Regions from separate parts of the Paenarthrobacter sp. 22069 genome, predicted to be linked through region 2. Evidence: riboswitches for the same ligand, from Rfam matches in the RefSeq annotation. Region 2 holds a riboswitch; the other holds the start of a gene.
What was found. A riboswitch is a leader RNA that binds a small molecule or an ion and turns the genes downstream of it on or off. The one in region 2 is predicted to bind glycine.

Region 1 (5,955 bases), on a different contig from region 2:
AAGATCTCGGAACCGCTGCCGAACTCGGGTGCCAGGCTGTCGATGGCGGTCTGGACGAACACCACGAACAGTCCCACGCCGCCCACCACCGGGCACACGAGCCGGAGCAGGAAGTGCCGCGCGCTGCTGAACAGGCTGTGGCGGAAGTACCAGGTGCAGGCCAGGGCGGTAAGCCCGTAGTAGAAGCAGATCATCAGGCCCAGGGCCAGGATGGTGTCATTCAGGACGTTTTCGCTGACCACGTGCATCACCGCGTAGAACCCCGCGGACATCACGCCGGCGGCGATGGTGGCGAAGCCCGGCGTCGAGAACTTCTTGCTGATCCGGCTGAACGGCTCCGGCAGGGCGCCGTAGTGTGCCATGGCCAGGAGGCTTCGGGACGGTGACATGAAGGTGGACTGCAGCGATGCGGCGGAGCTGGAGAGTACGGCGAGGGACATCAGGATCGCGAACGGCCCCATGATGGGTGAGGCCAGCGCCGTGAAGATGTTCTCGTGGTTTTCCGCGTTGTTCAGGCCGTTGCCGGTATCGCCGACGCCGGCGAACATCATGGTGGCGATGCTCACCAGGAGGTAGATGGCCAGGACGATGACGGCGGTCAGGGTGCCGGCCACTCCGGCGGTCTTCTTGCCATTGGCCGTTTCCTCGTTGACGGTGAGGCAGACGTCCCAGCCCCAGTACACGAAGATGGACAGCGAGATGCCGGCCGCGATCTGGCCGAAGGTCTCGATCTTGGTGACATCGAACCAGTCCCAGCTGAACGGGATGGCCGTTTCGGAGCTGGACCAGTTGGCGAAGGCCATGGCGACGAACAGGCCCAGCACCAGCAGTTGGAAGCCCACCAGGCTGTACTGCACCAGCTTGGTGGTGTGCAGGCCGCGGTAGCTGACCCAAACGGCCAGCGCCACGAAGACGAAGCAGGTCACGACGTTCAGGGCTTTGTTGTCCGCCAGGTCAGCCAGTTCGGCGGAGCCGGTGAGCTGCGACAGGAAGAGGTAGAAGAAGTCGACGGCGACGCCGGCCAGGTTGGACAGTACGATGATGTTGGCGGCCAGCAGGCCCCAACCGCCCATCCAGCCGATCCAGGGTCCAAAGGCTTTGGTTACCCACGTGAAGGTGGTTCCGCTGTCCGGGGAGTCAGCGTTGAGCTCCCGGTAGGCGAGCGAAACCAGGATCATCGGAATGAACCCGATCAGGAAGATGACGGGCAGCTGGAGACCGGCTTCGTTGACGGTGGGTCCCAGTGCGCTGGTGAGGGTATAGGCGGGGGCGATAGTTGAAATGCCCAGGACGACGACGGCGAGGAGCCCGAGCTGCCCGCCCTTGAGTCCCTTGGCGCTGACGCCGTCCGGGGAGGGGGCGTGGGCGTGCGGACCGGGTTTGGCCGTACTGGTGCGGATTGTCTCTGTCATGGCACCACTTTCTGGAAGGCTGTGAGACGGAGGTCACTATATGAATGGCGTTCATTTAGTATGGGGGTGCCGGGCGGCGGATGCAAGATGAAATATGAATCACATTCGTTTATGACTCATTTTCAAAATTAGTAAGCTCACTGAGAAATTGGCGGAGACCCTGCCGCCACCGCATCCATCGCTGGTAGCGTCTGCCTTATTGGACCACCAGAGGAGGACGCATGAAAGCTTCACCGACACTGACCAACAACCTGCAGGCCGTACTTGCTGACCTGATCGAGCTCCACGTACAGGGCAAGCAGGCGCACTGGAACATCGTGGGCACCAACTTCCGCGACCTTCACCTGCAGCTTGATGAGATCGTCGACGCCGCCCGCCAGTTCGCGGACGATACAGCCGAACGCATGCGCGCCCTGCACGCTCTTCCCGACGGCCGCAGCTCCACCGTCGCTGAAACCACCAGCCTGGCCCAGTTCCCCGACGGGCTGATCAGCACCACGGACGCCATTGAACGGATTGTCGCCGCCATGGAGGCCGCCGTAGGCACCATGCGTAAAGTCCATGACGAAGTGGATGAGGAAGACCCCACGTCGGCTGACCTGCTGCACGAGTTCATTGCCCGGCTGGAGCAGTTCGCCTGGATGGTGCAGGCGGAAAACATGAAGCCGACCGCGAAGGTAACCGCCGCCGACTCCAAGTAGCCGGCCGCCACCCGCCATTGGCTTGGCGCCCTTTGCAGGGGGATCCCCTGCAAGGGGCGCCTTTTTCGTGCCCGCCCCTAGGACGCTTTCGGCACCCTGCGAAGGACGACGGCGGCCAGGACTGCCGCCGCCGCCATCAGGACCAGCGCAATCGCCGCAGTGATGTGGACGCCGGAGTCGAAGGCGGCGGCCGCGGCGTCCCTGGTGAGCTGTGCCAGCGGAGCGGGAAGGCTGGCTGCTGCTTCAACCGCCCCGGCCAGCGTTTCCCTGGCGTTGTGCAGGCCGGGACCCGGCAGTATTCCGTCCACCCCTGCCGGCAGCCGCAGGTTCTGCTGGTAGGAGGCCGTCAGGATGGAACCGAGCACCGCCGTCCCCAACAGGGATCCCACCTCATAGCCCGTTTCCGAGATCGCTGCAGCCGCCCCGGATTTCTCCGGTGGCGCTGAGCCGAGGATGAGGTCGTTGGAGATTGTTTCCGCCGTACCCACACCCAGCGCCAGGACCAGCAGGGCCGCCAGCAGCAGCGAGGGCCCGCCGTCGTGGTTCCCGAACGTCACCATGCTGTAGCCCGCCGCGCTGAAAGCGAGCCCTGCCGCCACCACTGCCCCGGGACGCACCTTGCGAACCAGGGGAACCACGATCAATCCGGAGACCACCGTGGCCGCCAGTGCCGGAATCATGGCGACGCCGGCCGCGGACGGGGTCATCCCTTCCAGCAGCTGGAGATGCTGGGCCAGGAACAGGATGAAGCCGTTGAAGGAGAACAGGGCGAGGATGTTGGCGCTGATGGCCATGCTGAACACTTTGTTCCGGAACAGTGACATGTCAAGCAGGGGGTGCTCCAGCCGGTGCTGGCGACGGACAAACGCGACGCCCATGGCCAGGCCGAAGAGGATGCTGCCTATCCCGGCTGCGCCGGGACCTTCCGTGGCCACCGCCTTGATGCCGTAGACCACGGGAACCATGACCAGCATGGAGAGCAGGATGCTGGGAACATCCACCCTCCCCGGGGCCGGGTCCTTCGATTCCGGAATGAGGGCCGGTCCACCCGCCAGCAGGGGGAGCATGAGGGGGACTGCCACCAGGAACACGGCACCCCACCAGAAGTGCTCCACCAGCCATCCGCCGAAGATCGGCCCCAGGGCCGCGCCGCCCGAGAATCCAGCGGCCCAGATGGCAACCGCAAGCCGCCTGCGGTTGGGCTCCGGGAAGATGTTCCGGATCAGCGACAGCGTGGACGGCATCAGCATGGCACCAAAGAATCCCAGGGCTGCCCGGCCGGCAATCAGCCACTCGGGCGTGGGTGCAAAGGCCGTCGCGGCTGAAAGCGCGGCGAAGCCCAGGCTGCCAATGATCAACAGCCTCCGCCGCCCGATCCGATCGCCCAGGCTTCCCATGGATACAAGCAGCCCGGCCAGCACCAGCGGGTAGGCGTCGATGATCCACAGCAGCTGCACGCCGGACGGGTCCAGGGCGCGGGCAATGGCCGGCAGGGCGAAAGTCAGGGCCGTGTTGTCCACTGCCACCAGCAGTACCGGAAACATCAGCAGCCCCAAGGCGGCCCAATCGCGCCGCCGGGAACGCGCGGCGGTAGCCGCCGGGGGAGTGGGTGCGGTCGTCGTCATGCGATAACTATACCGTCCAGACGGTATAGTTTGAAACTGCCGATATTCCGCGTTCCTGCGGTAAGCCGGGCATGATGGGAGGCATGCCCCGAAAGCCTGTAGCCCGTGACGCGGTCCTTGACGCCTTCGAGTCCCTGCTGATCGAAGTGGGGGAGCGGGCTGCGACCCTCGACGCCGTGGCGCGAAAGGCCGGGGTGTCGAAGGGTGGCCTCCTGTACCACTTTCCGAACAAGGAAGCGCTCATCGCCGTGCTGCTTGACCGGCTGGAAGGGCTGGCCACGGCCGACGCCGATGCCATGGCCTCGGCCAGCGAAGGCGCTGCGGCATACTTCATCCGTTCTTCCGTCTGGGCCGACACCCCCCTGGACCGCGCCATCGTGGCTGCCACCCGACTCGCCGAAGTGGCGCACGAAGAGACGCGCCGCCGTTTCGCGGCCATCCAGCAGCGCTGGCTGGATGAGATCGCGGCCGACGTGGGGCCGGGCCTGGCCAAGGCCGTCCTCTACATGGGTGACGGGCTGTATTTCAACGCCATGCTGTCCGTAGCGCCCGCGCCGGAGGGGGGAGGGGCGGCCGATGTCGGGGAACTGCTGGCCGCGCTGGAACGGCTCCGCAGGTAGGCTGCGGCATTTGCCGGGAAGGCCTGCCCCGTAGGACAATGGAAAGTTGTGAGGGCTGTCGCCGGCCGTCATAAACCCACAACTTAATAGCCTTTGATCTGCGGCGGGAGAGTTCTGCCGGAAGTACAGGCAGGCGCCGTAGGAGCAAATCCTCCCCAGGAATCTCGCAGGCCCCTGTACCGCCGCGGCGAGGCGCCTCTGGAAAGCAGCAGGCAGTCATCCTTCCTCCCAGAGAGGGGCCAAAGGCTGTTGTGCTCACCGACGGTGCAAGCGGGTCCTGCCCAGGCAGGGGACGCGGAAACTCTCAGGTCCAATACAGAGCGGGGAGGAACCCGAATAGCTGTGGCGTACCCTGCGCCGCCTGAGTAAATGGAGTTCCTTGTGTCGGTTTCCCCAGCCTCCACCACCTTCGTAGACCGCCATATCGGCGCGCGGCGCCAGGCCGACGTCGACACCATGCTCAAAGCCGTGGGCTACGACACTGTCGACAACCTGGTGGACACCGCAGTACCCAAGGTCATCCGCCAGGAGACCGCCCTCCGCCTGCAGGACGCCCTCAGCGAAGTGGAAGTCCTCACCGAGCTCCGCAAACTGGCTGCGAAGAACAAGACCGCCGTCCAGATGATCGGCCAGGGCTATTACGACACCGTTACTCCGCCGGTGATCCGCCGCAACATCCTGGAATCCCCTGCCTGGTACACGGCCTACACGCCCTACCAGCCGGAGATCTCGCAGGGCCGGCTCGAGGCGCTGCTGAACTTCCAGACCATGGTCCAGGACCTGGTGGGCCTGCCCATCGCCAACGCGTCGCTGCTGGACGAGGCCACGGCCGTCGCCGAGGCCGTGCTGTTGATGCGCCGCGCCAACAAGGCCAAACCCGCCGCCGACGGCAAGACGGTCCTGGACAGCGATGTGCTGCCCCAGACCATCGCCATCGTCCAGGGCCGCGCCGAGGCGCTCGGCTTCGAGGTTGAGGTGGCCGACCTGTCCAAGGGCCTGCCGGAAGGTGACATAAACGGCATCGTCCTGCAGCAGCCCGGCGCCTCCGGACGCGTCTGGGACCAGTCCGGTGTCATCGCCGCCGCCAAGGACCGCGGCGCGCTGGTCACCGTTGCCGCCGACCTGCTGGCCCTGACCCTGATTACTCCTCCGGGCGAGCAGGGTGCGGACATCGCCGTCGGCTCCGCCCAGCGCTTCGGTGTTCCCCTGTTCTTCGGCGGCCCGCACGCCGCCTACATGGCCGTCCGCAAGGGCCTGGAACGTTCACTGCCCGGCCGCCTGGTGGGCGTGTCCAAGGACGACGCCGGCGTCCCGGCCTACCGCCTGGCGCTGCAGACCCGTGAGCAGCACATCCGCCGCGAGAAGGCCACGTCCAACATCTGCACCGCCCAGGCACTCCTGGCCATCGTCGCCTCCATGTACGCGGTGTACCACGGACCCGATGGATTGAAGGCGATCGCCGGAACGGTGCACGGCCACGCGCGCACCCTGGCAGCCTCGCTTGCCGATGCCGGCGTGGACGTCCTGCACCAGAGCTTCTTCGACACCCTGACCGTGCGGGTCCCCGGACGCGCAGCCGCCACCATTGCCGACGCCG
Region 2 (22,170 bases):
TCCGCCTCGCCAAGTGCAGCGAGTGCCACCTGGTCGGGCTCCCGCCCGGCGCCGGCACCTGCCAGCAGACCGGTCCGGAAATCCCTCGCGACGCCCACTGCTCCGCCCAGCCAGCACGCAGCAACGCCCATGCCGCCCCACGCGAAGCCTGGCCGGCCGTGGTACCAGCCAGTGCCGCCCAGCAGCGTCGCCGGCACCTGGTCGAAGTGGACAGTTCCACTGGGTATTTCCCGCAGCCCCCGCGCGATCCATGCCGGCTCCTCACACGCCACCCCGGGATGACGCAGATCAACAGCGAAAGCTGCCCTGCCGCCGTCGTCCGTGTGGGCGGTGATGACAGCGCAGTCAAGCTGGGCAGCCAGGGAGCACCAGGGTTTGGACCCGCTGAGGAGGGTGCCGGCCCCGGCAGACCGGGCTTCCAGCCTGGCGCCCGGTGCCTCAGCCGCGAACACGCCCCATGAGGTGTTCGCGGCATCAAACGGCAAGGTCGTATCGGCAGGGAATTCCCGGGCTGCCTGGGCGAGGATGGCAACGGCGTCGAGGTGCGGCTCCAGCACGCGGGCGGCGGCCACGTCGATGGCGGCGACTGACGCCAGGAGCTCCCACAGGACCACGGTTTGCCCGTCACCGGGATGTGGCCAGGTCCGTCCGGCCTCAGGGGCCAGGGCCAGCAGGGCAGGAACGTCACCGGCTGCAGCGGCCACGGATTCGAGGAAGGGCATCCACGGCGAGAGTGCTGTGGATGTGGAGTCGAGGAGTGCGGGGGCAGGGGCCGCTGGCAAGAAAGTCCTCCATCCACAATGCCCGGCCGGACACCGGACGCATCTACACAGCTTACTTAGTGTTTATCGGGAAGGATGCGGGCCAGGGCAAAACCGTCCCAGCCTTTGGAACCGACGGTCTGGATGACGGTGGCGTCCAGGCGCGGGTGTTCGCCCATAAGCTTGAGCGCATCGATGATCCCCTGGGCGTTGACGGGGTCCATATCCGGGTCCAGGACGGCACCTTCCCAGATGGTGTTGTCCAGCACCACGGTGGCACCCGGCCTGCCCAGCTTCACGGCCCAGTCAAGGTAGCGGCTGTTGTTTTGCTTGTCGGCGTCGATGAAGATGAAGTCGAAGGGCTCCCGCTCCTCCTCCTCAAGGGCAGCCAGGGTGTCCAGCGCCGGGCCCAGCCGGATCTCCACCCTCTCGCCCAGGCCGGCGGCGTCAATGTTCGCCCAGGCCACCTCGGCATGCTGCGGCAGGTATTCGCAGGTGACCAGCGTGCCGTTATGCGGAAGCCCGCGGCCCATCCAAATGGTGCTGTAGCCCGCCAGCGTCCCGATCTCCAGGACGCGGCGGGCTCCGGTCAGCTGAACCAGAAGCTTCAGGAGTTTCCCCGCATTAGGCGCCACCTCGATAGCGGGCATTCCCGCTTCCGCTGCGCTGTGGATGGCCTGCTGGACCGCCGCATCCGGGTGCACCACGGTCCGGGACAAGAACTCCTCCGCGGCAATCCATTCCGGACGCGGCTTGTGCTCGAACATGGGCACAGTTTGGCACGCAACCAACCGGCGGTCCAGACATTTGCGCCCCTCCCGGCAGGCTTAGGGCTCCTGTGCCAGGGCGTTTTCCAGCCGGTCCAACTTGGCCGTCAGTTCACCGCTGTAGCCTGGCCTGATGTCGGCCTTGATCACCAGCGAAACCCGGCTGCCGTAGCGTCCCACGGCCTCGGTGGCGCGCTTTACGACGTCGAACACTTCGTCCCATTCGCCTTCAATAGTGGTGAACATGGAATCCGTCTGGTTGGGCAGCCCCGACTCCCGGACGACTTTCACGGCGGCGGCAACGGCGTCGTGCACTGAGGCATCGTTGGGCCTGGAGCCTTCGCTGGGGACACCTGACGGAGCAACAGAAAATGCAAGCAACATTCCCCAAGTCTCCCACGCTGTTCCCTGCGGCCGGGGGCCGGAAACGACTGTCAGCCGTCACATAAGCCCCTACCACGGAGTAACCATGGCGGCGGAAGGCTCCATTGCTACCCTTTTGGGCATGAGCCTCGCAGTCGCCCGAAAACCCCTCCGCGCAGACGCAGCGCGGAACGTGGACAAAATCATCACGGCGGCGCGCCAGTGTTTCCGCGAGTTCGGCCCGGAAGTACCCCTCCAGACCATCGCCACCACGGCCGGCGTGGGCCCCGCGACGCTCTTCCGCAACTTCGCGGACAAGGAAGAACTGGTCCTGGCAGCGCTCAACCGGCAACTCCGGCTCACCGTGGACCCGGTCATGGACGGCGCCCTGGCCGACATCGATGCCGCTGCCGGACTGCTCCGTGTCCTCGAGACCCTGATGGCAGCCGCAAGCGACGACGCCAACCTTCTGTGCGCCGTGGCCGGACGGCGTGAGCTGCTCACCGGAATCACCGGCTCGCTGATGGAGTCGATCAGTATCCTGCTGGCGCGGGGGCAGGGCCAGGGAAGCCTGCGCACCGACATCACCATGACGGACATGTTCCGTCTGCTCGCGATGCTGATCGGCGTGGTGGACACCATGGAACCGGGCTCGGATGCCTGGCGTCGGCCGCTGGCGCTGGTGGAGGACGCCATCCGGACGGTCCGCCCGTCGCGCCCGCTTCCTGCGCTTGTCCCCGTCCCTGCCCCCGCCGCGGCAGGTCTTCCGGGCGGCACCATTGTCGGCACACACCACGTGCAATAAACTCAGAGCGGGGTTAGGCAGCCAGCCTCAGTACTTCCAGCTGGAGCGACCCATGAATCCATTGGTGCCATTCCCCCGTTCAACGGCTGCACGGCGATGACACATTCAAAGCTTCTCCACTACTTGAACGATCCCCGCGGCCCGGAAGAAATCCTGCCGACGCTAAGCCCCGCGGAACTCGTCGAACTGCTTGACGCCCTCTTCCAGAACCTCGACACTCCCGAACCTGAATTCGGCGCGCAGGTCTGGTACGAAATGGGCGTGGAAGAAACGTGCCGCAGGGCCCTTTCCCCGGGCGGCAGCGCGCACGGCGTGGCGTAACCCCTACAACATTGGGCCTGACTCCCGGCAGTAAGCATCCTGTCCCGCGTCAGGCCCACCCCGTTCTTATTGAGGCCCGCCCTACTTCTTCAGGCCCGCCGTTCTCCATCAGGGCCGTTGGCTTCAGGCTCGCCGTCCCCAGGATGGCGCGATTCATCAAGACCCGCCCGGGATTTCTCCTGCCCTGAATGTCCATGTTCGGGGTCCCCCTGCACAGAATGCCCGTGCCCGGAAGGCCCATGACCGCCATGCTCGTGGAACTCGTTGGGGACGTGGTCCTTCGCCTCCATCAGGTGCTGTTGGAGTTTCTCCTCGGCCTCCCGGCGACGCCGCGCCGTGTCCCGGAGTTCCCTGGTCGCCTCAGAGCCGGACGGATCCAGGTAAGCAGGGCGCAACTTCCCTGTCTGCTCTGCCGGAGGCACCGCGGAACCCTGTTCACGGGCAGCGCCCGCCCCTGAATCCCCGTCGCCGCGGGCGCTGTGCGGGGCGGCAGGCCGTGACTGTTCGTCCATCTCGATTCCTCCTTGCTGGCCGCCTCTCGTGTGGCGGCCTCTGTTCCAGTGCACCACATCCGGGGACCGGAATGGCGGGCAGTCAGGCGTCGCCCGCTTCTCCCCGCTTACGCATTTCCCGGCGCACCATTGCCTGCAGGGCTGGAACGGACGACGACGGGTCGAGGTCGAGTGCCTGCTGGAGCCTCGTCGAGAGCAGCTCCAGATCCTCTTCGGGTACGTCCGAGAGACCTGAAAAACGCTTGAAGAAGCGTTTGGCTGGCAGGCCGGCGCGGCGTCGCCCGTTCTTGTGCCGTGGGCTCCCCGTCAAGCCCCCCGCGGGATGCAGCTGATTTTCCATGGTTGCCGTTTCAATGCGAATGCCACGGCCAACTGCATAAGCCTTTTTCATAGTACCGCCGGGACCCGCCCAACCATGTGACGCCAGTCACTACAATCGGGTAAAGTCCTGCACCGTCAGTTCCAGCCCAGCATCCTCAGCAGCGCTGACGTGCCGGCACCGGCAATGACCACCACAAGGAAAGGAGCCCGCAGGATCAGCGCGATGGCGGCAGCAGCAAGCGCCCCAAGCCTGGCGTCAGCGGCCAGCCCATGGCCCGAGACCACGGCATTCACCACTGTCAGCGAAGCAAGCAGGCCTATTGTCATGGTGCCCGCGATGCGCGATGTGCGTGGGTCCTCCAGGAAGCGTGCGGGAACGAAGTAGCCCACCAGCTTCCACCCGTAGGCAAGCGCGCACGCGATCAGCAGCCAGATCCACAGGCTCATACGCCCTCCCCCGGATCCGGGCCTTCCGTGCGCTGCCTTCCTGGCCGGCGCGCTTCGGTGGCGTCCTGGCACTGGTGAGCACCATACGGCTCGATGTCCGGCTCGAGTCCTTCGTCGCGGCGTCCATGACTGAACCAGCCCATGAGCGCGGCCACCAGTGCGGCCACCAGGATGGGTATGCCGGCGGGCACGAAGGGAACGGCGGCCACCGTGGCCACGGCGCACACCACGGCGATGGCAATTGGTTCCCGGCCTTTGAGCCGGGGCCAGAGCAGAGCCAGGAACGCGGCGACGGCGGCCCCGTCAAGCCCCCATTGCTTCGGGTCGCCCAGCCCGCTTCCGGCGAGGGCGCCGACCGCGGTGAACAGGTTCCACAGCACGTAGACGCCTGCTCCGGCCGTCCAGAAGCCGCGCCGCTGCTCATCGGGGTCCGTCTGGCCAGTGCTGGTGGCCGTGGATTCGTCGATGGTCAGCTGCGCACCGACGTACTTCCGCCAGCCGGTGGGCCGCAGCAGTGCGTTCAGCTGCATGCCGTAGATGCCGTTGCGCATGCCCAGCAGGGTTGCGGCGCTCATCGCCGCGATGCCCGAACCGCCACCTGCCACGACGCCGATGAACGCGAACTGCGAACCACCGCTGAACAGGAGCAGGCTCAGGGCCATGGTCTGCCAGAAGTTGAGCCCGGAGGTCACCGCGAGCGCTCCGAAGGAGACACCATAGAGGCCGGTGGCGATGCTGATGGAAATGCCTACCCGGACGGCCGGCGAAGCCAACAGCTTCATGCCCGGATTCCGGATCCAGGTCCCGGCCGGGCCGGCTTGCGCAGGTTCCAGGCCCAGAGGATCAGCGGGGCCTGGAGAGGGAGCCTGGCAGTGTGGATCTTCCGTCGGAGGGCTGTTCCCTCTGGACCGTACGCCCTGACAAGGGCGTCGACATGTCCTGCAAGGAACGCGGTGAACATGGCGGTGAGGGCCGTGGCGGTCAGTTTACGGGTAGGCGGGAGGAGGATTCCGACGGCGGCGGCCAGTTCCAGGAGGCCGCTTACGGCGATCCACTCATCACGGGACAGGACGGCCAGGGGGTGCTGGGCCGGGGTGTCCTGGCGGATGTCGTCCTGCTGGCTGCTTTCATGCCGCGTGTTGCCCTGGCCGGATTCAGGATCCCGGCGGCACAGGTACCCCGGGACGACATCGCCGTAGAAACCGGGGTCCCGGAAATGCTTGCCGGCACTTGCCAGCAGGAGCGCCGCCATTGCCGCAGCGGACAGGCCTTGAAGCGGCAGGCTGTGAATGGACAGTCGGTGTATGGACAGGCCCTCGGGAGCAGGGCCGGGCCAGGGAAAAGACATGGAACAACTCAACCACAGCCAAAGCCGAGTCCCGAACCGGTGGTCGGAACCAGGGGCGGCAGCAAGGAACCTGCCCAGGCTGGAGTGCTGTTGCGGGTGCCGGTCACAGCCAGGCGGGCTGCGAGCTTCCGTACGGCGGTGGCGGGAACGGATAATCCAGCGGCCCGCCCGCATCCATCAAGGGCGGCCCGACATAACGCAGCTCCCCGTAGCTGCTGGACACTGACGGATAGGCGGGCAGTGGCAGTTCTGCCGCGCTCTCCATGTTTGGCGGCAGGGAAAACAGTTCTTCTGCGGTCCGGGCAAGCGCGAGGTGCCCCGCACCGCCCGTGCCTGTCTGCCGCCGCAGCTCCAAGAGCCGGACAGCAGCCGCGGCCACGCCGTAGCCGGTGGCGTGGTCCAGCGCCTGGACCGGAAGGGCACCCGGGTGCCACCCGCCGTCGTCATTCTTCTTGCCGTAGAGGTGGGCGATTCCGCAGGCCGCCTGGACGATGCTGTCGAAACCCCTTAGATGGCCCCACGGCCCCGCGCTCCCCCAGCTGTTGAGCGTGACCACCACCAGCCCCGGGCGTGCCGCCAGCAGTTCCCGCGGGTTGAGCCCGAACCGGTCCAGCGCGTCGTGCCGGTAGCCGATGACCACGACGTCCGCGGCGGCCAGGAGTTGTTTCAGCCGTTCCTGGTTCTCCGGGATGGTGAGGTCGGCCTCCACACTCCGCTTGCCGAATGCGGTGTCCACGAACTGGTCTTCGATCTCGGGGTATTGCGGAGGATCGATCCGCAGGACGTCGGCCCCCAGCGCGCCCAACAGCCGGGTGGCGACGGGTCCTGCGATCACCCTGGTCAGGTCCAGGACCCGCAGCCCGTCGAGGGGCAGGCCATTCCCGGTTCCCAGGCCATCCCCTGTTCCCCCGCCGGCACGGGTGCCCGGAGCGGCAGTTCCTTCAGCTGCAAGCTCCTGCAGCCCCAGGCCTGATGTTGCTCCGTCGGCAGACTCCAGCGAGATCCAGGGGCCCGATCCGGCTGCCCGGCCCATGGCGGAGGCCAGCCAGTCACTTCGTGTCCGGACGGCGGCGGCAATCCCACCCTGGCTGTGGATGGTGGCTTCGGCGTCCAGGGCGGTCATGCACCGCAGCGCCTCCTCCGCGCCTGCTGCCGAGGAGGCTCCCAGGGCCCGCAAGAGCCGCTGCTCATGGTGCGGATAGTTGGCGTGGAGCCGGATCCACCCGTCGCGGGTTCGCCGGAAGCCGGAGAGGGGCGCGAAACCCTGCGGCCGGCGCCCGGAAATCCGCAGGTGCCCGAACGAATCAAAGGCTGCACCAGCAAGGGCGGGGGTGGTGCTGAACCGGCCAGGCACCGCCGTGTACCGGTTCAGGGCGCCGGCCAGCGCAGCCACGGAGTACAGGGCCAGGCCTTCGACGTCGAGCGGGCCGGCCCACCACCGGCGCGGCGAGTAGTGGCCGGGCCTCCGGCTGGTGGCCTCCATGCCCGCCGCTACTTTGCCTGCGGCGAGGCCAGGCGGAGCTGGTCCAGCACACGGGCCGGCACGTTGGTGGTGATCTCGTGGATCCCCAGCTCCTGGCAGAGGGCCACGTCCTCCGGCGCGTCCACGGTCCACACCCTGAATCGGCGGCCAGACTCCAGCCAGCGGCGGACGGTGGCCGGCCGCTCCCTGACGTAGTCGATCCCGGGGCCGGCCATGCCCACTTCCCGGTCGTCCAGGATCCGTTCACCTTCCAGCTGCGTGGCTTTCATCAGGTTGGCTACGGCGCTGCCGGTAATCGGTCCCAGACCCAGTCCGCCGCGGATCTCGTGGATGGTGAGGTCGTCCACCAACTGGCAGATGTACTGGGGCGGGACCGTACCGAGCAGGTGGCGGACCGAATCCGGGCTGAAGCTCATGAAGCTCACCGCCACGTTGTCCACCGTTGAGCTTTGCGGGTCCCAGCCCTCGCTGCGGAGCACCTCCAGCACCCGGTCCTCGAGTTTCAGCTGGTACGGGCTGGGATGCTTGAGCTCGATGGCAAGTTTCACGGGCCGGCCGGCCCCGCGGAGGATGTCCAGCAGTTCCGGGAGGGTAAGGAGCTGTTCCGACCGCGCTCCGTAGCTTTCGGGGATCCGGACGCCCTTCCAGGACGAAAAGTCCAGCTGGCGCAGCTCATGCAGCGTCCGCTCCGCCACCGGTCCCGTCCCATCCGAGGTACGGTCCAGGTTTGCGTCGTGGAGGAGGACCAGGTGCTGGTCCCGGGTCAGGTGGACGTCGCATTCCACGCCGTCGGCACCATCAGCCAGGGCCTGCAGGTAGGCGGCGCGGGTGTGTTCGGCATAGGCGCCGCTTGAGCCGCGGTGGGCAAAGACCAGCGGCCGCTGCGGCACTGACTCGTCAGTTGTCATGGACACACGGTAGCCGACCGGCCCCCGCCTTCGGGGCTAGGCTTGGCACATGCAGGTGAACTCTGAGGCAACTACTGGGCCAACCACGCAGGAAGCACCCGCCGGCGCCGCGCAAAAGGTGGATCCGGGCACACGGACGGAAGGCGCCGTCGTACGCCAACAGCCCGGTTCCGGTGACGCCGAAAAGGCGGCAGCGCTGCGGAAAATGAAACTGCTGGCGCTGAGCCTGTTGATCGCGATGGCCGTGATTTTTGTCTTCGCATTCGCCCTGCAAAAGGACTATCCGTGGCTGCAGTACGTGCGGGCCGCCGCCGAAGGCGGCATGGTGGGTGCGCTTGCCGACTGGTTCGCCGTGACGGCCCTGTTCAAGTACCCCATGGGCATCAAGATCCCGCACACGGCCATCATTCCGCGGCGCAAGGACCAGATCGGCGCCTCCCTGGGCGAATTCGTGGAGACCAACTTCCTTTCCGAACAGGTGGTGCAGGACAAGCTGGCGAGCGTCAACATCGCCCGCCGCGCAGGCCAATGGCTGGCCGCGCCGGGCGGCGCCGACAGGGTGGCAAAGGAAGGTGCCGCCGTCATCCGCGGTGCCTTCAAGGTATTGAATGACGACGACGTCCAGGCCGTCATCGAAGGCATGGTCCGAAAGCACCTGCTCACGCCGCCCTGGGGACCGCCGGTGGGCAGGCTCGCCGAGCGGATCTTCCATGACGGGCACCATCACACGCTGGTGGACCTGCTGGTGGACCGCGCCGCGGACTGGGTGGACGACAACCACGAAACCGTCACCCGCCTGGTTGCCGACCGCTCCCCCACCTGGGTGCCGCAGTTTGTGGACGGACTGGTGAGCGACAAGGTCTACCTCGAAATCCTGAAGTTTGTCCGGGCTGTCCAGGCCGACCCCCGCCACCAGGTCCGGCAATCAATCGACAAATACCTCAACGACCTTGCGCAGGACCTTCAGCATGATCCCGCGATGATCGCGCGCGCCGAGGACATCAAGGCCCAGGTGCTGGGCGATCCCGAGGTTCGCGAACTGGCGTCCCGCACCTGGGGCACCGTCAAGAACGCCCTGCTGAACGCCGTAGACGATCCCGACAGCGATCTGACCATCAAGTTCAAGGCAGCGGTGCGCGATTTCGGCTCCCGGCTGGTGGACGATCCCGAACTTGCCGGGAAGGTCAACGCCTGGATTGGTGACGCCGCCGGGTATCTGGTCCGGACCTACCGTTCGGACATCGCCGGAGTGATCACCGATACCGTGGCCCGCTGGGATGCCGAGGAAACGTCGCAGAAGATCGAACTGCAGGTGGGCAAAGACCTGCAGTTCATCCGCATCAACGGTACCGTGGTGGGCTCCCTGGCCGGGCTGGCGATCTTCACGGTGGCGCAGCTGCTCTTCGGCTAAGTTGAGTTCCGGTTTACGACGGCGGCGGCTTGGGTCCGCGCGACACCGCGCCTGAACAGCGACCCACCGGGGGCCGGGGCGACAGGTTCAGCGGCAGGTCTAAATGTCAGACCCTGGCTGGATGATGTGGGTATGGGAACGGGCAGCGGTGTTGGGGCGGTGTTGGAGGGCGTCCGCGCCTCTGTGGCTGCCCTTGATGCTCTGGAGAGAGAGGACGCTTTCCTCGCTTCCGGCGCTGCTGTTGGTGCCGGTGTGGATGTGTTGCAGCGGCGGTATGAACTGCGGCTGGAACGGCTGGAGGTGGCGAAGCGGCTGGAAGCGCTACTTTCCGTGGTGAAAGCACAGGACGCTGCCGAGGCCGTTGGACTGCAGCAGGCCATGACCCCGCCGGACGCCTCAATCCAGGACCGCACCTACGCGCAGATGTCCGTTGTGGAGGAGATCGCCGGGGTCCTGACCATCAGTTCCGCGGCCGCAGGGGCGTTGGTGGAGCAGTCCCGCAGGATCTGTTCCCTGCCGCTCGTCATGAACGCCTTGGGCGCAGGCGTAATGTCCTGGCAGCACGCGAAGATCGTGGCGGACGAAACCGAGGGCCTCACCCCTGCCGGCGCCGCGGGTTTGGTGGCGCGCTTCTTCGACCCCGACGCACCCAGCCCGGCCCGCGGCGCACCTCCTGGCGACCTCGTCCCGTCCCGGTTCAGGGCCAAGGTCCGTGCCTGGCGCGAACGCCACCACCCGGAATCGATCGAAAAACGCCATGCCAAAGGGGTCGCTGACAGGCGGATGGAATACACCCCCGACCGGGACGGCATGGCCTGGCTCACGCTGTACCTGCCCGGACACACCGCATCGGCGATCTGGAACCGCACCACTGCCACCGCACGCGGACTCCAAAGCCCCGACGAGCCACGCACCCTCACCCAACTCCGCCCCGACATCGCAGCATCCCTGCTGCTTGGAGCCAGTCTGCATCCCACCAACGCGGACGACGTCCGTGCCGGCAGCAGCGGGGAACCAGGAGCGGCAGGCGAAAGCGACACCGCAGTCGGGAAAGTCCCAATCCCCAGAGCCGACCTGTTGGTGACCGTGCCGGTGTTCGCTCTGCTCGGCCTCACGGATGAACCAGCGGAACTGGACGGCTACGGTCCCATCCCGGCGTCTTTGGCCCGGAAACTGGTTGCGGACGGGGCGGATTCGTTTTACCGGGTCCTGGTCGACCCCCGCGACGGTGCACCCCTGGAGATCGGCCGCACCCGCTACCGGCTCCCAGAGACCATAAAACAATGGATCAGGATGCGCGACCGGAAATGCACCTTCCCCGGCTGCAGCAACCACACCCCCGACAACGACATCGATCATGGGACCGCCTGGCACCACGGCGGAAGCACCGGGATCAGCAACCTGGCCCAGCTCTGCCCCAAACATCACCGGCTCAAACACAACAGCCACTGGACCCCGGATGCCGCTACCCCGAATGAGCCACCCGGCTGGACTTCACCCACCGGCCGGCACCACAAACCCGAACACCCCACCCCCGAACCAACCCACTGGCCACCAGGCATCCTCCCGGTAAGTAGTGCTGCGCTGCCCGCCTGCTTCCATGGCGAAGACGCCGGCCCCGAAGTCCTCCCACTCTGGGAACCAGACAATGACAGATACGTGGACATCAACGATCTATCAGCCGACGATCCCCTCTGGGCCGAGTTCTTCGCCGCCGAGCCATTCGCCTTGGCACCGTGAGGCCAGCCTTCCGAGGTCGCCGCAGCACCAACGGCATTGACCTATGCGAAGGACTCCAGTTGCACACCGGCGGCCTCAAGTCCGGCCCGCACGCGCGCTGCCATCTCAACAGCTGCCGGCGTCCCGCTAAGGAGGCGCAGGGAATCGGGACGAATACTGACTACGCTCCCGTCGACAGCAACGACATCGCCCTGGGTGGCCAGGCGGACGGCCCGTTCAACGACCGCGTCAATGTCCTGCAGCACGGCGCGTTCGTCGGAAAGCGGGAGCAGGCTGCCGTCTGCGAGGTACGCGCGGTCCGCAAAAGCCTCGGTGAACACCGGGTGCCCGGCCTCCTTGGCCTGCTTCAACAGCTCGGATCCGGGAAAGCCCAGGACAGGAAGTCCAGGATCATAGGCGTTCATAGCCGCCACCACCGCGGAGGCCTGGTCGGCATCGTGGATCACCGTGTCGTACAGCGCTCCGTGCGGCTTCACGAAGTCCACCGAGGCACCCACCGCGTGGGCCACGCCGTCGAGCGCCCCCAGTTGGTACAGCACATCGCCGAACAGTTCGTCGAAGCTCATCCCCAGCCTGCGGCGGCCGTAGCCGGCCAGGTCGCGGTAGCCAAGGTGTGCGCCAACGGTGACGTCGAGTTCGTAAGCAGCCCTGCAGCTGTCCAGCATGGTGACCGGATCTCCCGCATGTAGGCCGCAAGCAACGTTGGCGCTGGTTGCCAGCTGGAACATTGCCGGGTCGCCGCCGGCGGTCCAGGAGCCGAACGATTGCCCTACGTCAGCGTTGAGATCCAAGTGTGTTGCCTTCCAGCGTCAGGTTGTCCGGGCCGGCGGCGGCAGTCAGCTCCCCGGGTATGGTGTCCGGCATTGGCCCGAACGCCTCCCGGGCGTTCTTGGCCACCGCACGGCCCATCACGAGGTTACCGGCTCCGCCCACAACGGCACCTATCCCGAACGGGAGGGCCCTGCCGAACAGCGCAGTTCCCTGGCGCTTGAGCAGGTTCCTGAGGAAGGCCTGCTGGATCCGCTTGCGGACACTGCCGAACCCCGGCACCACCATCGACTTGGAGAGCGCGTTGCTCCAGGTGGTGGTTGCACCGCCCGATGACTGGCCGCTGAGCGTGCCCAGCAGGGCGGTGCCCTCCTCGCCAAGCATGATGGCCATGACCATGGTCCCGGCCTTTTCCGGGTTGGTCAGGCGGATGCCGTGGAGTTCCGCCAATGACGTTGCGTAGAGTGCCGTCGCTTCCAGGAAGCCGACGGTCGCGGCCGCGGACAGTCCCAGCGAGGCGACCGTTCCAACTCCGGGAACGACGGCTGTGGCACCCACCAGGGCGCCTCCGCCGGCCACCGCCCGGAGGTAGTCACGCTCTGCGATATCCGCCAACTGGGCGGCGGTGGCCCGGGGATGCCTCTTCTGGAGCCTGCGGATGTAGGCAACCACCAGGGGCCGCTGGATCTGCACTGCCCTCAGCAGCGTGTTGTGGACGCCGGGCTTGGGCTTGCCTTCGGCGTCGAACATTGCATTGTGGGCGGTTTCCTGTGCGATGCGAACTGCGGGGTTGCTGCGCCGGGCCATGGTCACCTTCATTCAAATCGACCTGCAGCGGTTGGGCTGCCGTGCTTTTCCATCCTATGTGGATAAACACTAAGCATGCTGAACTTTAGGTCTGCACGATGCGACTGGCGGGCTGCGGCGGCAGGAACGGTAACCGGACCCGGACGCCTGCGCCGCAACCCGCCGTCGGGTGTTACTTCCTGGCCTGCTGGACCTCCTCTGCCACGCCCGGGGCTTGGCCAACGCTGCGCCCGGCGGCAGCCTCGTCAGCACGAAGCTCAGCCCGGAAGACCTCGAAGCGGGCCAGATGTGCGGGGCGCCGGCGCAGGATGGCCCACGCCACACCCAGGACGACGAACCAGATAGGCGTCACCAGCAGGGCAATGAGCGTGTCCGGCTGGGTGGTCAGGGCCCAGAGGACGAAGGCGAAGAACGCGTAGACCACCCATACTGCGGGGATGCCGCCGGGCATCTTGAACTTCGACGCATCGTGCAGGTGCGGCCGGCGCCGGCGGAAGGAGATGTAGCTGGCAAGGATGATCGACCAGACGAAGACGAAGCAGACGGCTGACACCGTGGTCACCATTTCAAACGCCTTGCCAACGTCCTGGCCTGCGTACATGAGGACGACGCCGGAGAGCAGCAGGACGCAGGAGAGGAACAGTGCGTTGCTGGGCACCTTCCTCGTGGAAAGGCGGCTGAAGATACCCGGGGCGTCACCCTCCTGGGCAAGGCCGAAGACCATGCGCGAGGTGGAGTAGATGCCGGAGTTGGCTGAGGACATGGCCGAGGTCAGGACCACCAGGTTGACCACGGTGGCGGCGGCGCCGAGTCCGGCCAGGGAGAACATCCCGATGAACGGGCTGTGGCCTGCGGCGAACTGCGTCCAGGGGGTGACGGCCATCAGGATGATCAGTGCGCCGACGTAGAAGAGCAGGACGCGGACGGGGATGGCGTTGATGGCCCTGGGCAGCGTGCGCTCGGGGTTCTTGGCCTCGGCGGCGGTGGTGCCCACCAGTTCAATGCCTACGAAGGCGAACACTGCGATCTGGAATCCGGCCACGAAGCCCATGAATTCGTTGGGGAAGAACCCGCCATGGCTCCACAGGTTAGTGAAGCTGGCCGTTCCGGCGTCGCTCTGGAAACCGGTGAAGATCATGAAGAGCCCCACGACGATCAGCGCGGCAATGGCGACGATCTTGATCAGGGCGAACCAGAACTCGGTCTCGCCGAAGGCTTTGACGGTGGCGAGGTTCAGCAGCAGCAGGATGGCCACGGTGGCCAGGCCCGGAATCCAAAGCGGCAGGGCGGGCCAGAGTTCCCGGGAGTAGCCGGCGATTGCAATCACGTCCGCGATTCCGGTGATGACCCAGCAGAACCAGTAGGTCCAGCCGGTGAAGAAACCCGCCCACGGGCCCAGGAGGTCGGCGGCGAAGTCGCTGAAGGACTTGTAGTTCAGGTTGCTCAGCAGCAGTTCGCCCATGGCCCGCATAACGAAGAAGAGCATGAAGCCGATGATCATGTATACGAAGATCACGGAGGGGCCGGCGGCGGAGATGGTCTTGCCGGAGCCCATGAAGAGGCCGGTACCAATCGCCCCGCCGATGGCGATGAGCTGGATATGCCGGTTGGTGAGCTGCCGCTCCAGGTGCGGGGGCTCGCTGCGGACTGCCGCGCCCGCACCGTTGCGGGCGGGTTCGCTGTTGGACGTGGGGGGATGAATCGCCATGAGGAACTCCATCGATAAAGCGGCATTTGGGTGCCGCAAAAGATTTGGTTCCTCCCCGCTCTGTTGTGGACCTGAGAGTTTCCGCAGCCAAGCCGCTTGCACCGTCGGTGAGCCAGGATCATGCCCGGCTGCTTTCCAGAGTTGCCTGTCCGCGGCGGTACGTGGGCCTGAGAGTTTCCTGGGGAGGGTTTGCTCCTACGGCGCCTGCTAAATGTACCCGGCAGGCTCTCCCGCCGCAGGTCAAAGGCGTATTCAGTTGGACGCCGCTGCCTTCCGGGCTGCGGCTTTTGTGCGCTGGGAACGGCGCCGGCAGTCGGCTGCTCCGGATACGTTGAGCCAGCCGCCGCGGCGCCAATCCCGGGGTTCAGTGTGGCGTCGGTCACGATCGAATGTCAAACGCCTCCCGGCAAAAGACGGGTTATTGGCATTCTTTGGGCTGCAGCTCCGGTGCTCGGCGCAGCTACCGACTTGCCATAAGCCACTAATCCCGATACCTTGTGAGCCGAATCACCCACATTTGAATAAGCCTTTCGAGCTGTGACGGGAGAGTCCTCCCGGCATCCACCGGGCAGGCGCCGTAGGAGCAAATCCTCCCCAGGAATCTCTCAGGCCCACGTACCGTCATGGCGAGGCGACTCTGGAAAGCAACCGGGCGTCAATCCGGTTCACCGACGGTGCAAGCGGCCCCCTGCCAAGAGCAGGCCACGCGGAATCTCTCAGGTCCAATACAGAGCGGGGAGGAACCCATCCCATGCCGTGCCACCCCAGGCCGGCCAGAACTGGAGTTCCTCTTGACGATTCAATCGCTTCCAACATCGTTTGTTGACCGCCATATCGGCGCGCGCCGCCAGGCCGACGTCGACACCATGCTCAAAGCCGTGGGCTATGACAGCGTGGACGGCCTCGTTGACGTTGCCGTACCCGCCTCCATCCGCCAGGAATCTGCACTCCGCCTGCAGGACGCCCTCAGCGAGGTTGAAGTCCTTGCCGAGCTGCGCCGGATCGCCGGCAGGAACAAGACTGCCGTCCAGATGATCGGCCAGGGCTACTACGACACCGTCACTCCGCCGGTGATCCGCCGCAACATCCTGGAATCCCCTGCCTGGTACACGGCCTACACCCCCTACCAGCCGGAGATCTCGCAGGGCCGGCTCGAGGCGCTGCTGAACTTCCAGACCATGGTCCAGGACCTGACGGCCCTCCCCGTGGCCAACGCGTCGCTGCTGGACGAGGCCACCGCCGTCGCCGAAGCCGTGCTGTTGATGCGCCGTGCCAACAAGGACAGGAATGCCAAGGACGGCCGGACGGTACTCGACGCCGACTGCCTCCCCCAGACCATCGCCATCGTCCAGGGCCGCGCCGAGGCGCTCGGCTTCGAGGTCGAGGTGGCCGACCTGTCCAAGGGCCTGCCGGAAGGTGAGATCAACGGCGTCGTCCTGCAGCAGCCGGGGGTTTCCGGCCGGGTCTGGGACCAGTCCAGTGTCATCACCGCAGCCAAGGAGCGGGGGGCGCTGGTCACCGTTGCCGCCGATCTGCTGGCGCTGACCCTGATTACTCCTCCGGGCGAGCAGGGCGCGGACATCGCCGTCGGCTCCACCCAGCGTTTTGGCGTGCCGTTATTCTTTGGGGGGCCGCACGCCGCCTACATGGCCGTCCAAAAGGGCATGGAGCGCACCCTGCCGGGCAGGATCGTCGGAGTCTCCAAGGACAACGCGGGCACACCGGCGTACCGCCTGGCGCTGCAGACCCGTGAGCAGCACATCCGCCGCGAGAAGGCCACGTCCAACATCTGCACCGCCCAGGCACTCCTGGCCATCGTGTCCTCCTTCTACGCGGTTTACCACGGCCCCGACGGGCTGAAGGCAATCGCCGAGACCGCCCACCACAAGGCCAGGGTGCTGGCAACAGCACTCACGTCCATGGGCCGTGAAATGGTCACCGACTCCTTCTTCGACACGCTCACCGTCCGCGTGCCGGGCAAAGCCGCCAAGGTGGTCACCGCAGCCGAAGCCCGCGGCATCAACCTGCGCTTCATCGACCAGGACACCGTTGGCGTCTCCGTTGATGAGACGACGACGGCGGCAACACTGTCCGACGTCGCCGTCGCCTTTGGTGCCGGTCCGGTTGGTGACGCCCAGGGCTTCGAACTGCCCCAAGCTGTACTGCGCACGTCCGCGTACCTGCAGCATCCGGTGTTCAACACGCACCGGTCCGAGACCCAGCTGCTGCGTTACATCCGCAAGCTTTCTGACCGGGACCTGGCGTTGGATCGCACCATGATCCCGCTGGGCTCCTGCACCATGAAGCTGAACGCCACCGCCGAGATGGAGGCCATTTCCTGGCCGGAGTTTGCCTCCATCCACCCGTTCGCCCCGGACTCCCAGACCGAGGGCTGGCGTGAACTTATCGCTGGATTGGAAGCGGATCTCGCGGAGATCACTGGCTACGACCAGGTGTCCATCCAGCCCAACGCCGGCTCCCAGGGTGAGCTCGCGGGCCTGCTGGCGATCCGCGGCTACCACCACTCCCGGGGCGAGCAGCAGCGCAACATCTGCCTGATCCCGGCGTCCGCGCACGGCACCAACGCCGCCTCGGCCGTCCTGGCCGGCATGAAGGTGGTGGTGGTGGCCACGGCTGCTGACGGCACCATCGACCACGATGACCTGACGGCGAAGATCGAGGCCAACAAGGATGTCCTCTCGGCCATCATGATCACCTACCCCTCAACGCACGGTGTGTACGATTCCGACGTGCGCGAGGTGTGCGATGCCGTTCACGCCGCGGGCGGGCAGGTATACGTTGACGGCGCCAACCTGAATGCCCTCGTGGGCCTGGCGCAGCCCGGCAAGTTCGGCGGCGACGTGTCCCACCTGAACCTGCACAAGACCTTCTGCATCCCGCACGGCGGCGGCGGTCCCGGCGTCGGGCCGGTGGCAGCCAAGGCGCACCTGGCCCCGTTCATGCCCGGCGACGCGAACAAGGCCGCGCACGAGGCAGGCCATGGTGTGGCCATCAGTGCCTCCCGCTTCGGCTCCGCCGGTGTGCTGCCGATTTCCTGGGCCTACGTGAAGCTGATGGGCGGCGAGGGCCTGACCGAGGCCACCAAGTCCGCGCTGCTGGCCGCGAACTACGTCGCGTCCCGGCTGAACGAGTACTTCCCCGTCCTCTACACCGGCGAGGGTGGCCTCGTGGCGCACGAGTGCATCCTGGACCTGCGCGAACTGACCGCCAGGACCGGTGTCACGGCCGAGGACGTGGCCAAGCGGCTGATCGACTTCGGCTTCCACGCCCCCACCCTGTCCTTCCCCGTCGCCGGGACGCTGATGGTGGAGCCCACCGAGTCCGAGGACCTCGCCGAGATCGACCGCTTCATCGACGCCATGATCACCATTCATGGCGAGATCCAGCAGGTGGCCAACGGGGACTTCAGCCTTGAGGCATCTCCGGTGCGGAACGCACCCCACACGGCAGCCGCCGTCGTAAGTTCCGATTGGGACCGCGCCTACCCGCGGGAGCAGGCCGCCTTCCCGGTGCCCTCACTGCGGCAGGACAAGTACTTCCCGCCCGTGGGCAGGATCGACGGCGCCGCCGGCGACCGCAACCTGATCTGTTCCTGCCCGCCGCTTTCTGAATTTGAGAACTAAGGACTTCCAATGACCGAGAATTACACCGCGCTCTATGATCAGCACAAGAAAGCCGGGGCCTCCTTCACCGACTTCGGCGGCTGGCAGATGCCGCTCAAGTACGAGTCCGAGCTCGCCGAGCACCACGCCGTCCGCAACGCCGGCGGCCTGTTCGATCTCTCCCACATGGGAGAGGTCTGGGTGACCGGCCCCGATGCAGCCGCTTTCCTGGACTACGCCCTGGCCGGCAAACTATCCGCGGTCGCGGTGGGCAAGGCGAAGTACTCGCTGATTTGCGACGCCGACGGCGGCATCATCGACGACCTCATTTCGTACCGCAGGCCGTCCCCAGAAGAGGGCGTGGACAAGTACCTGGTGGTGCCGAATGCCGGCAACGCCGCGGTTGTGGCCAAGGAACTCCTGGAGCGCTCCGCCAATTTCGACGTCACGGTGGAGGACGCCTCGGCTGAGACCTCGCTGATTGCCGTGCAGGGACCGATTTCCGAGGCGATCCTCCTGAAGCTGGTCCCGGCCGAACAGCACGCACTGGTCCGGGAGTTGAAGTACTACGCCGCCGTCGAGATGGAAATAAACGGCCAGGACCTGCTGGTGGCCCGCACTGGCTACACGGGTGAGGACGGCTTCGAAATCTACGTTCCCAACGAGGATGCAGCCGGCCTGTGGGAAGCGCTGCTGGAAGTTGGCGCCGGCCACGGGCTCATCCCCGCCGGTCTCGCTGCGCGCGACTCCCTGCGCCTGGAAGCAGGCATGCCGCTCTACGGCAACGAACTCTCCCGCCACGTCAACGCCTATGCGGCCGGTCTGGGTCCTGTGGTGTCGCTGGCGAAGGAGAGCGATTTCGTGGGCAAGGAAGCACTGGCCGCCATCAAGGCTGCCGGAGTCGGTTCAACCATTGGGCAGAAGCTGGTGGGCCTCAAGGGCACCGGCCGGCGCGCAGCCCGCGCCCACTACCCGGTCCTCAAGGACGGCACCCTGGTCGGTGAAGTAACCTCCGGTCAGCCCTCACCCACCCTCGGCTACCCGGTGGCCATGGCCTATGTTGAGGTCGAATTTGCCGAGCCCGGCACATTCGTGGAGGTTGACCTTCGCGGCAAGCCCGAGCGCTTCGAAGTCGTAGCCCTCCCGTTCTACAAGCGCCAAAAGTAAATCCCCCAAATTTTCCACACGTAAAGGAAGAATCATGAGCAAAGTTGTTTCTGAACTGAAGTACTCCGCCGAGCACGAATGGGTTGCCGTTGACGGCTCCGGGCCTGCCGGGATCGGCATTTCCGCCGTCGCTGCAGATGCTCTGGGCGACATCGTGTACGTTGACCTGCCCGAGGTCGGCTCCACCCTCACGGCCGGCGAAACCTGCGGCGAGGTGGAGTCCACCAAGTCTGTCTCGGACCTCTACGCTCCGGTATCCGGTGAGGTCATCGAGATCAATGACGGCGTGGTCTCGGACCCCGCCCTGATCAACAGCGACCCCTACGGCGCGGGCTGGCTTTTCAAGGTGGCCGTGACCGAGGAAGGCCCCCTTATGTCGGCCGAGGAATACGCAGCAGCGAACGGCGGCGAGCTGTGAGCGCCCCGGTGGAAGTGGGCGCCTTCGAGCAGGTGGCCTCCCCCAGCCTGAACGCCGACCTGTCCGTCCTGGACCCCGAAGTTGCGGCGAAGATCGACGACGAACTGGGCCGCCAGCGCGATGGCTTGGAAATGATCGCCTCCGAAAACCACACGGCAGCGGCTGTGATGCAGGCGCAGGGGTCGGTGCTGACCAACAAATACGCCGAGGGCTACCCCGGAAAGCGGTACTACGGCGGCTGCGAGCACGTGGACGTGATCGAGCAGCTGGCCATCGACCGGGTGAAGGCCTTGTTCGGCGCCGGGTTCGCGAATGTCCAGCCGCACTCCGGTGCGCAGGCCAACGCCTCGGTAATGCACGCATTGATCAAGCCGGGCGACACCATCATGGGCCTCAACCTGGCCCACGGCGGCCACCTGACCCACGGCATGCGGATCAACTTCTCCGGGAAGCTCTACAACGTGGTGCCGTACGGCGTCCGCGAGAACACCCACACCGTGGACATGGCCGAGGTGGAGCGCCTGGCCCAGGAGCACAAGCCGCAGCTGATCGTTGCCGGCTGGTCCGCCTACGCCCGGCAGCTCGACTTTGCCGAGTTCCGCCGCATCGCTGATTCCGTGGGCGCCTACCTCATGGTGGACATGGCGCACTTCGCCGGCTTGGTGGCCGCGGGCCTGCACCCGTCTCCTGTCCCGCACGCGCACGTCACCACGTCCACCACGCACAAGACCCTCGCCGGTCCGCGCGGCGGAATCATCCTGACCAACGACGCCGACATCGCCAAGAAGATCAACTCGGCCGTGTTCCCCGGCCAGCAGGGCGGGCCGCTGGAGCACGTCATCGCCGGCAAGGCCGTGGCATTCAAGATCGCTGCCTCCGAAGAGTTCCGTGAGCGTCAGGAGCGCGTACTTGCAGGCGCCCGGATCCTGGCCGAACGCCTGGTCCAGCCCGATGTCAGCGCCAAGGGCATCAGCGTCATCTCCGGCGGCACCGACGTGCACCTGGTCCTCGTTGACCTGCGTAACTGCGAGCTCGATGGGCAGCAGGCCGAAGACCGGCTCGCCGCGATCGACATCACCGTCAACCGCAACGCCGTCCCCTTCGACCCCCGCCCGCCGATGGTCACCTCAGGCCTGCGCATCGGCACCCCCGCCTTGGCGACGCGCGGCTTCGGCGAGGACGCCTTCCGTGAGGTTGCGGACATCATCGCTGAGGCATTGATTGCCGACGCCGACGCCGACCTTTCGGGGCTCCGTCACCGCGTCGAGGCCCTGGCTTCGGCGCACCCGCTCTACCCGGGCATCGCGAACCTCGCCTGAGTGTTTCGGCCGTGGTTACCTTCGGGACCGGCGGGACCGGCATCTCCCATGTGCCGCCCCGTGGCTACCTTCGGGACCGGCGGACCGGACATTTTCACGCGTGCTGCTCCGTTGTGACCTTCGGGACCGGCGGACCGGACATTTTCACGCCTGCTGCTCGTTCCTCGCTTTGACGCAGGCTTTCGAAAAGTCCGGCTCCGCCGGCCCCTTGTGCGGAGGTTTCAGTTGTGCGAGGACTTGGCCAGCGGCCCGGGCTGAGAAAGTAGGCGGACGAGGTGCGTGAACTTCCCTTGGGCGGCCAAACCTATGCCCGGTGCATCGCTTCCTGCTGCCGCGTCGCTGTGGTGACCTGCGTTGGCGACTGGGCGGATTTCGGAGACGTGCTCCCCACCGTCCCCCTAACCTCGCAAGCTCGGCCAGGGAACCCGGACGGCGTGGGCCCCGGGCACGCGGAGGAATCCGGCCAGGCGCACCCAACCCGGCCCGCTCCACCCCAACCACTGTTTTAGTAAGGAATTGTCATGGCAGTCGGAGTCTTTGATCTTTTTTCGATCGGTATTGGGCCGTCGTCGTCTCATACTGTGGGGCCGATGCGGGCTGCTGCGGTGTTCGCGGAGGAGTTGAAGGCCTCGGGGAAGCTTGGGGACGTGGCGTCGTTGCGGGTGGATTTGTATGGGTCGTTGGCGGCGACGGGCCATGGGCACGGGACGATGACGGCGGTGCTGTTGGGGTTGGAGGGCTATCATCCGGAGCTGATCCTGCCGGCGGAGGTGGAGGAGCGGCTGGCCTCGATCGCGGAGAGCGGGGTGCTGCAGCTGGCCGGGGTGGTGCCGTTGCCGTATGGGGTGAAGGACATGGTGCTGCGGCCGTTGACGGTCCTGCCCCGGCACACGAACGGGATGACCTTCACCGTGGCGGACCAGGCCGGGGCGGTGTTGCACGCGGCGACGTTTTTCTCGGTCGGGGGCGGGTTCATCGTGCGTGAGGGTGAGGAGGACGCGGCGCAGCAGGAACTGGACGCGTCCAAAGAGGAGTTGCCGCTGCCGTTCCGGACCGCGGCGGAACTGCTGGAGCACTGCGCGGTGACCGGTCTGGGGATCGCGGACGTGATGCTGGTCAACGAAAAAGCTTCCCGCGGCGAGGAGGAGATCCGGGCCGGGCTGCTGCATATCT

Region 1: linked by a shared signal. The riboswitch ahead of ACTJK0_RS14125 (glycine dehydrogenase (aminomethyl-transferring)) and the one ahead of cycA (D-serine/D-alanine/glycine transporter) in region 2 are both predicted to bind glycine.

The regions. Positions count from the first base shown of each region.
Region 1 covers NZ_JBQEQF010000016.1:30,302-36,256, forward strand. The annotation lists gene ACTJK0_RS14105 (APC family permease) at 1-1,412, opposite strand, end outside; gene ACTJK0_RS14110 (Dps family protein) at 1,634-2,113, shown strand; gene ACTJK0_RS14115 (MFS transporter) at 2,191-3,738, opposite strand; gene ACTJK0_RS14120 (TetR/AcrR family transcriptional regulator) at 3,822-4,358, shown strand; glycine riboswitch at 4,453-4,550, shown strand; partial or broken gene ACTJK0_RS14125 (glycine dehydrogenase (aminomethyl-transferring)) at 4,728-5,955, shown strand, end outside.
Region 2 covers NZ_JBQEQF010000036.1:5,731-27,900, forward strand. The annotation lists gene ACTJK0_RS20170 (hypothetical protein) at 1-722, opposite strand, end outside; gene ACTJK0_RS20175 (O-methyltransferase) at 839-1,528, opposite strand; gene ACTJK0_RS20180 (thiamine-binding protein) at 1,589-1,912, opposite strand; gene ACTJK0_RS20185 (TetR/AcrR family transcriptional regulator) at 2,034-2,696, shown strand; gene ACTJK0_RS20190 (hypothetical protein) at 2,793-3,017, shown strand; gene ACTJK0_RS20195 (hypothetical protein) at 3,107-3,529, opposite strand; gene ACTJK0_RS20200 (hypothetical protein) at 3,612-3,920, opposite strand; gene ACTJK0_RS20205 (AzlD domain-containing protein) at 3,986-4,297, opposite strand; gene ACTJK0_RS20210 (AzlC family ABC transporter permease) at 4,294-5,079, opposite strand; gene ACTJK0_RS20215 (DoxX family protein) at 5,076-5,645, opposite strand; gene ACTJK0_RS20220 (CoA transferase) at 5,749-7,128, opposite strand; gene ACTJK0_RS20225 (glycerophosphodiester phosphodiesterase) at 7,137-8,036, opposite strand; gene ACTJK0_RS20230 (DUF445 domain-containing protein) at 8,086-9,447, shown strand; gene ACTJK0_RS20235 (HNH endonuclease) at 9,580-11,187, shown strand; gene ACTJK0_RS20240 (LamB/YcsF family protein) at 11,229-11,978, opposite strand; gene ACTJK0_RS20245 (hypothetical protein) at 11,962-12,762, opposite strand; gene cycA (D-serine/D-alanine/glycine transporter) at 12,935-14,470, opposite strand; glycine riboswitch at 14,521-14,615, opposite strand; glycine riboswitch at 14,616-14,713, opposite strand; glycine riboswitch at 15,002-15,101, shown strand; gene gcvP (aminomethyl-transferring glycine dehydrogenase) at 15,250-18,114, shown strand; gene gcvT (glycine cleavage system aminomethyltransferase GcvT) at 18,124-19,260, shown strand; gene gcvH (glycine cleavage system protein GcvH) at 19,295-19,678, shown strand; gene glyA (serine hydroxymethyltransferase) at 19,675-20,997, shown strand; partial or broken gene ACTJK0_RS20275 (L-serine ammonia-lyase, iron-sulfur-dependent, subunit alpha) at 21,519-22,170, shown strand, end outside.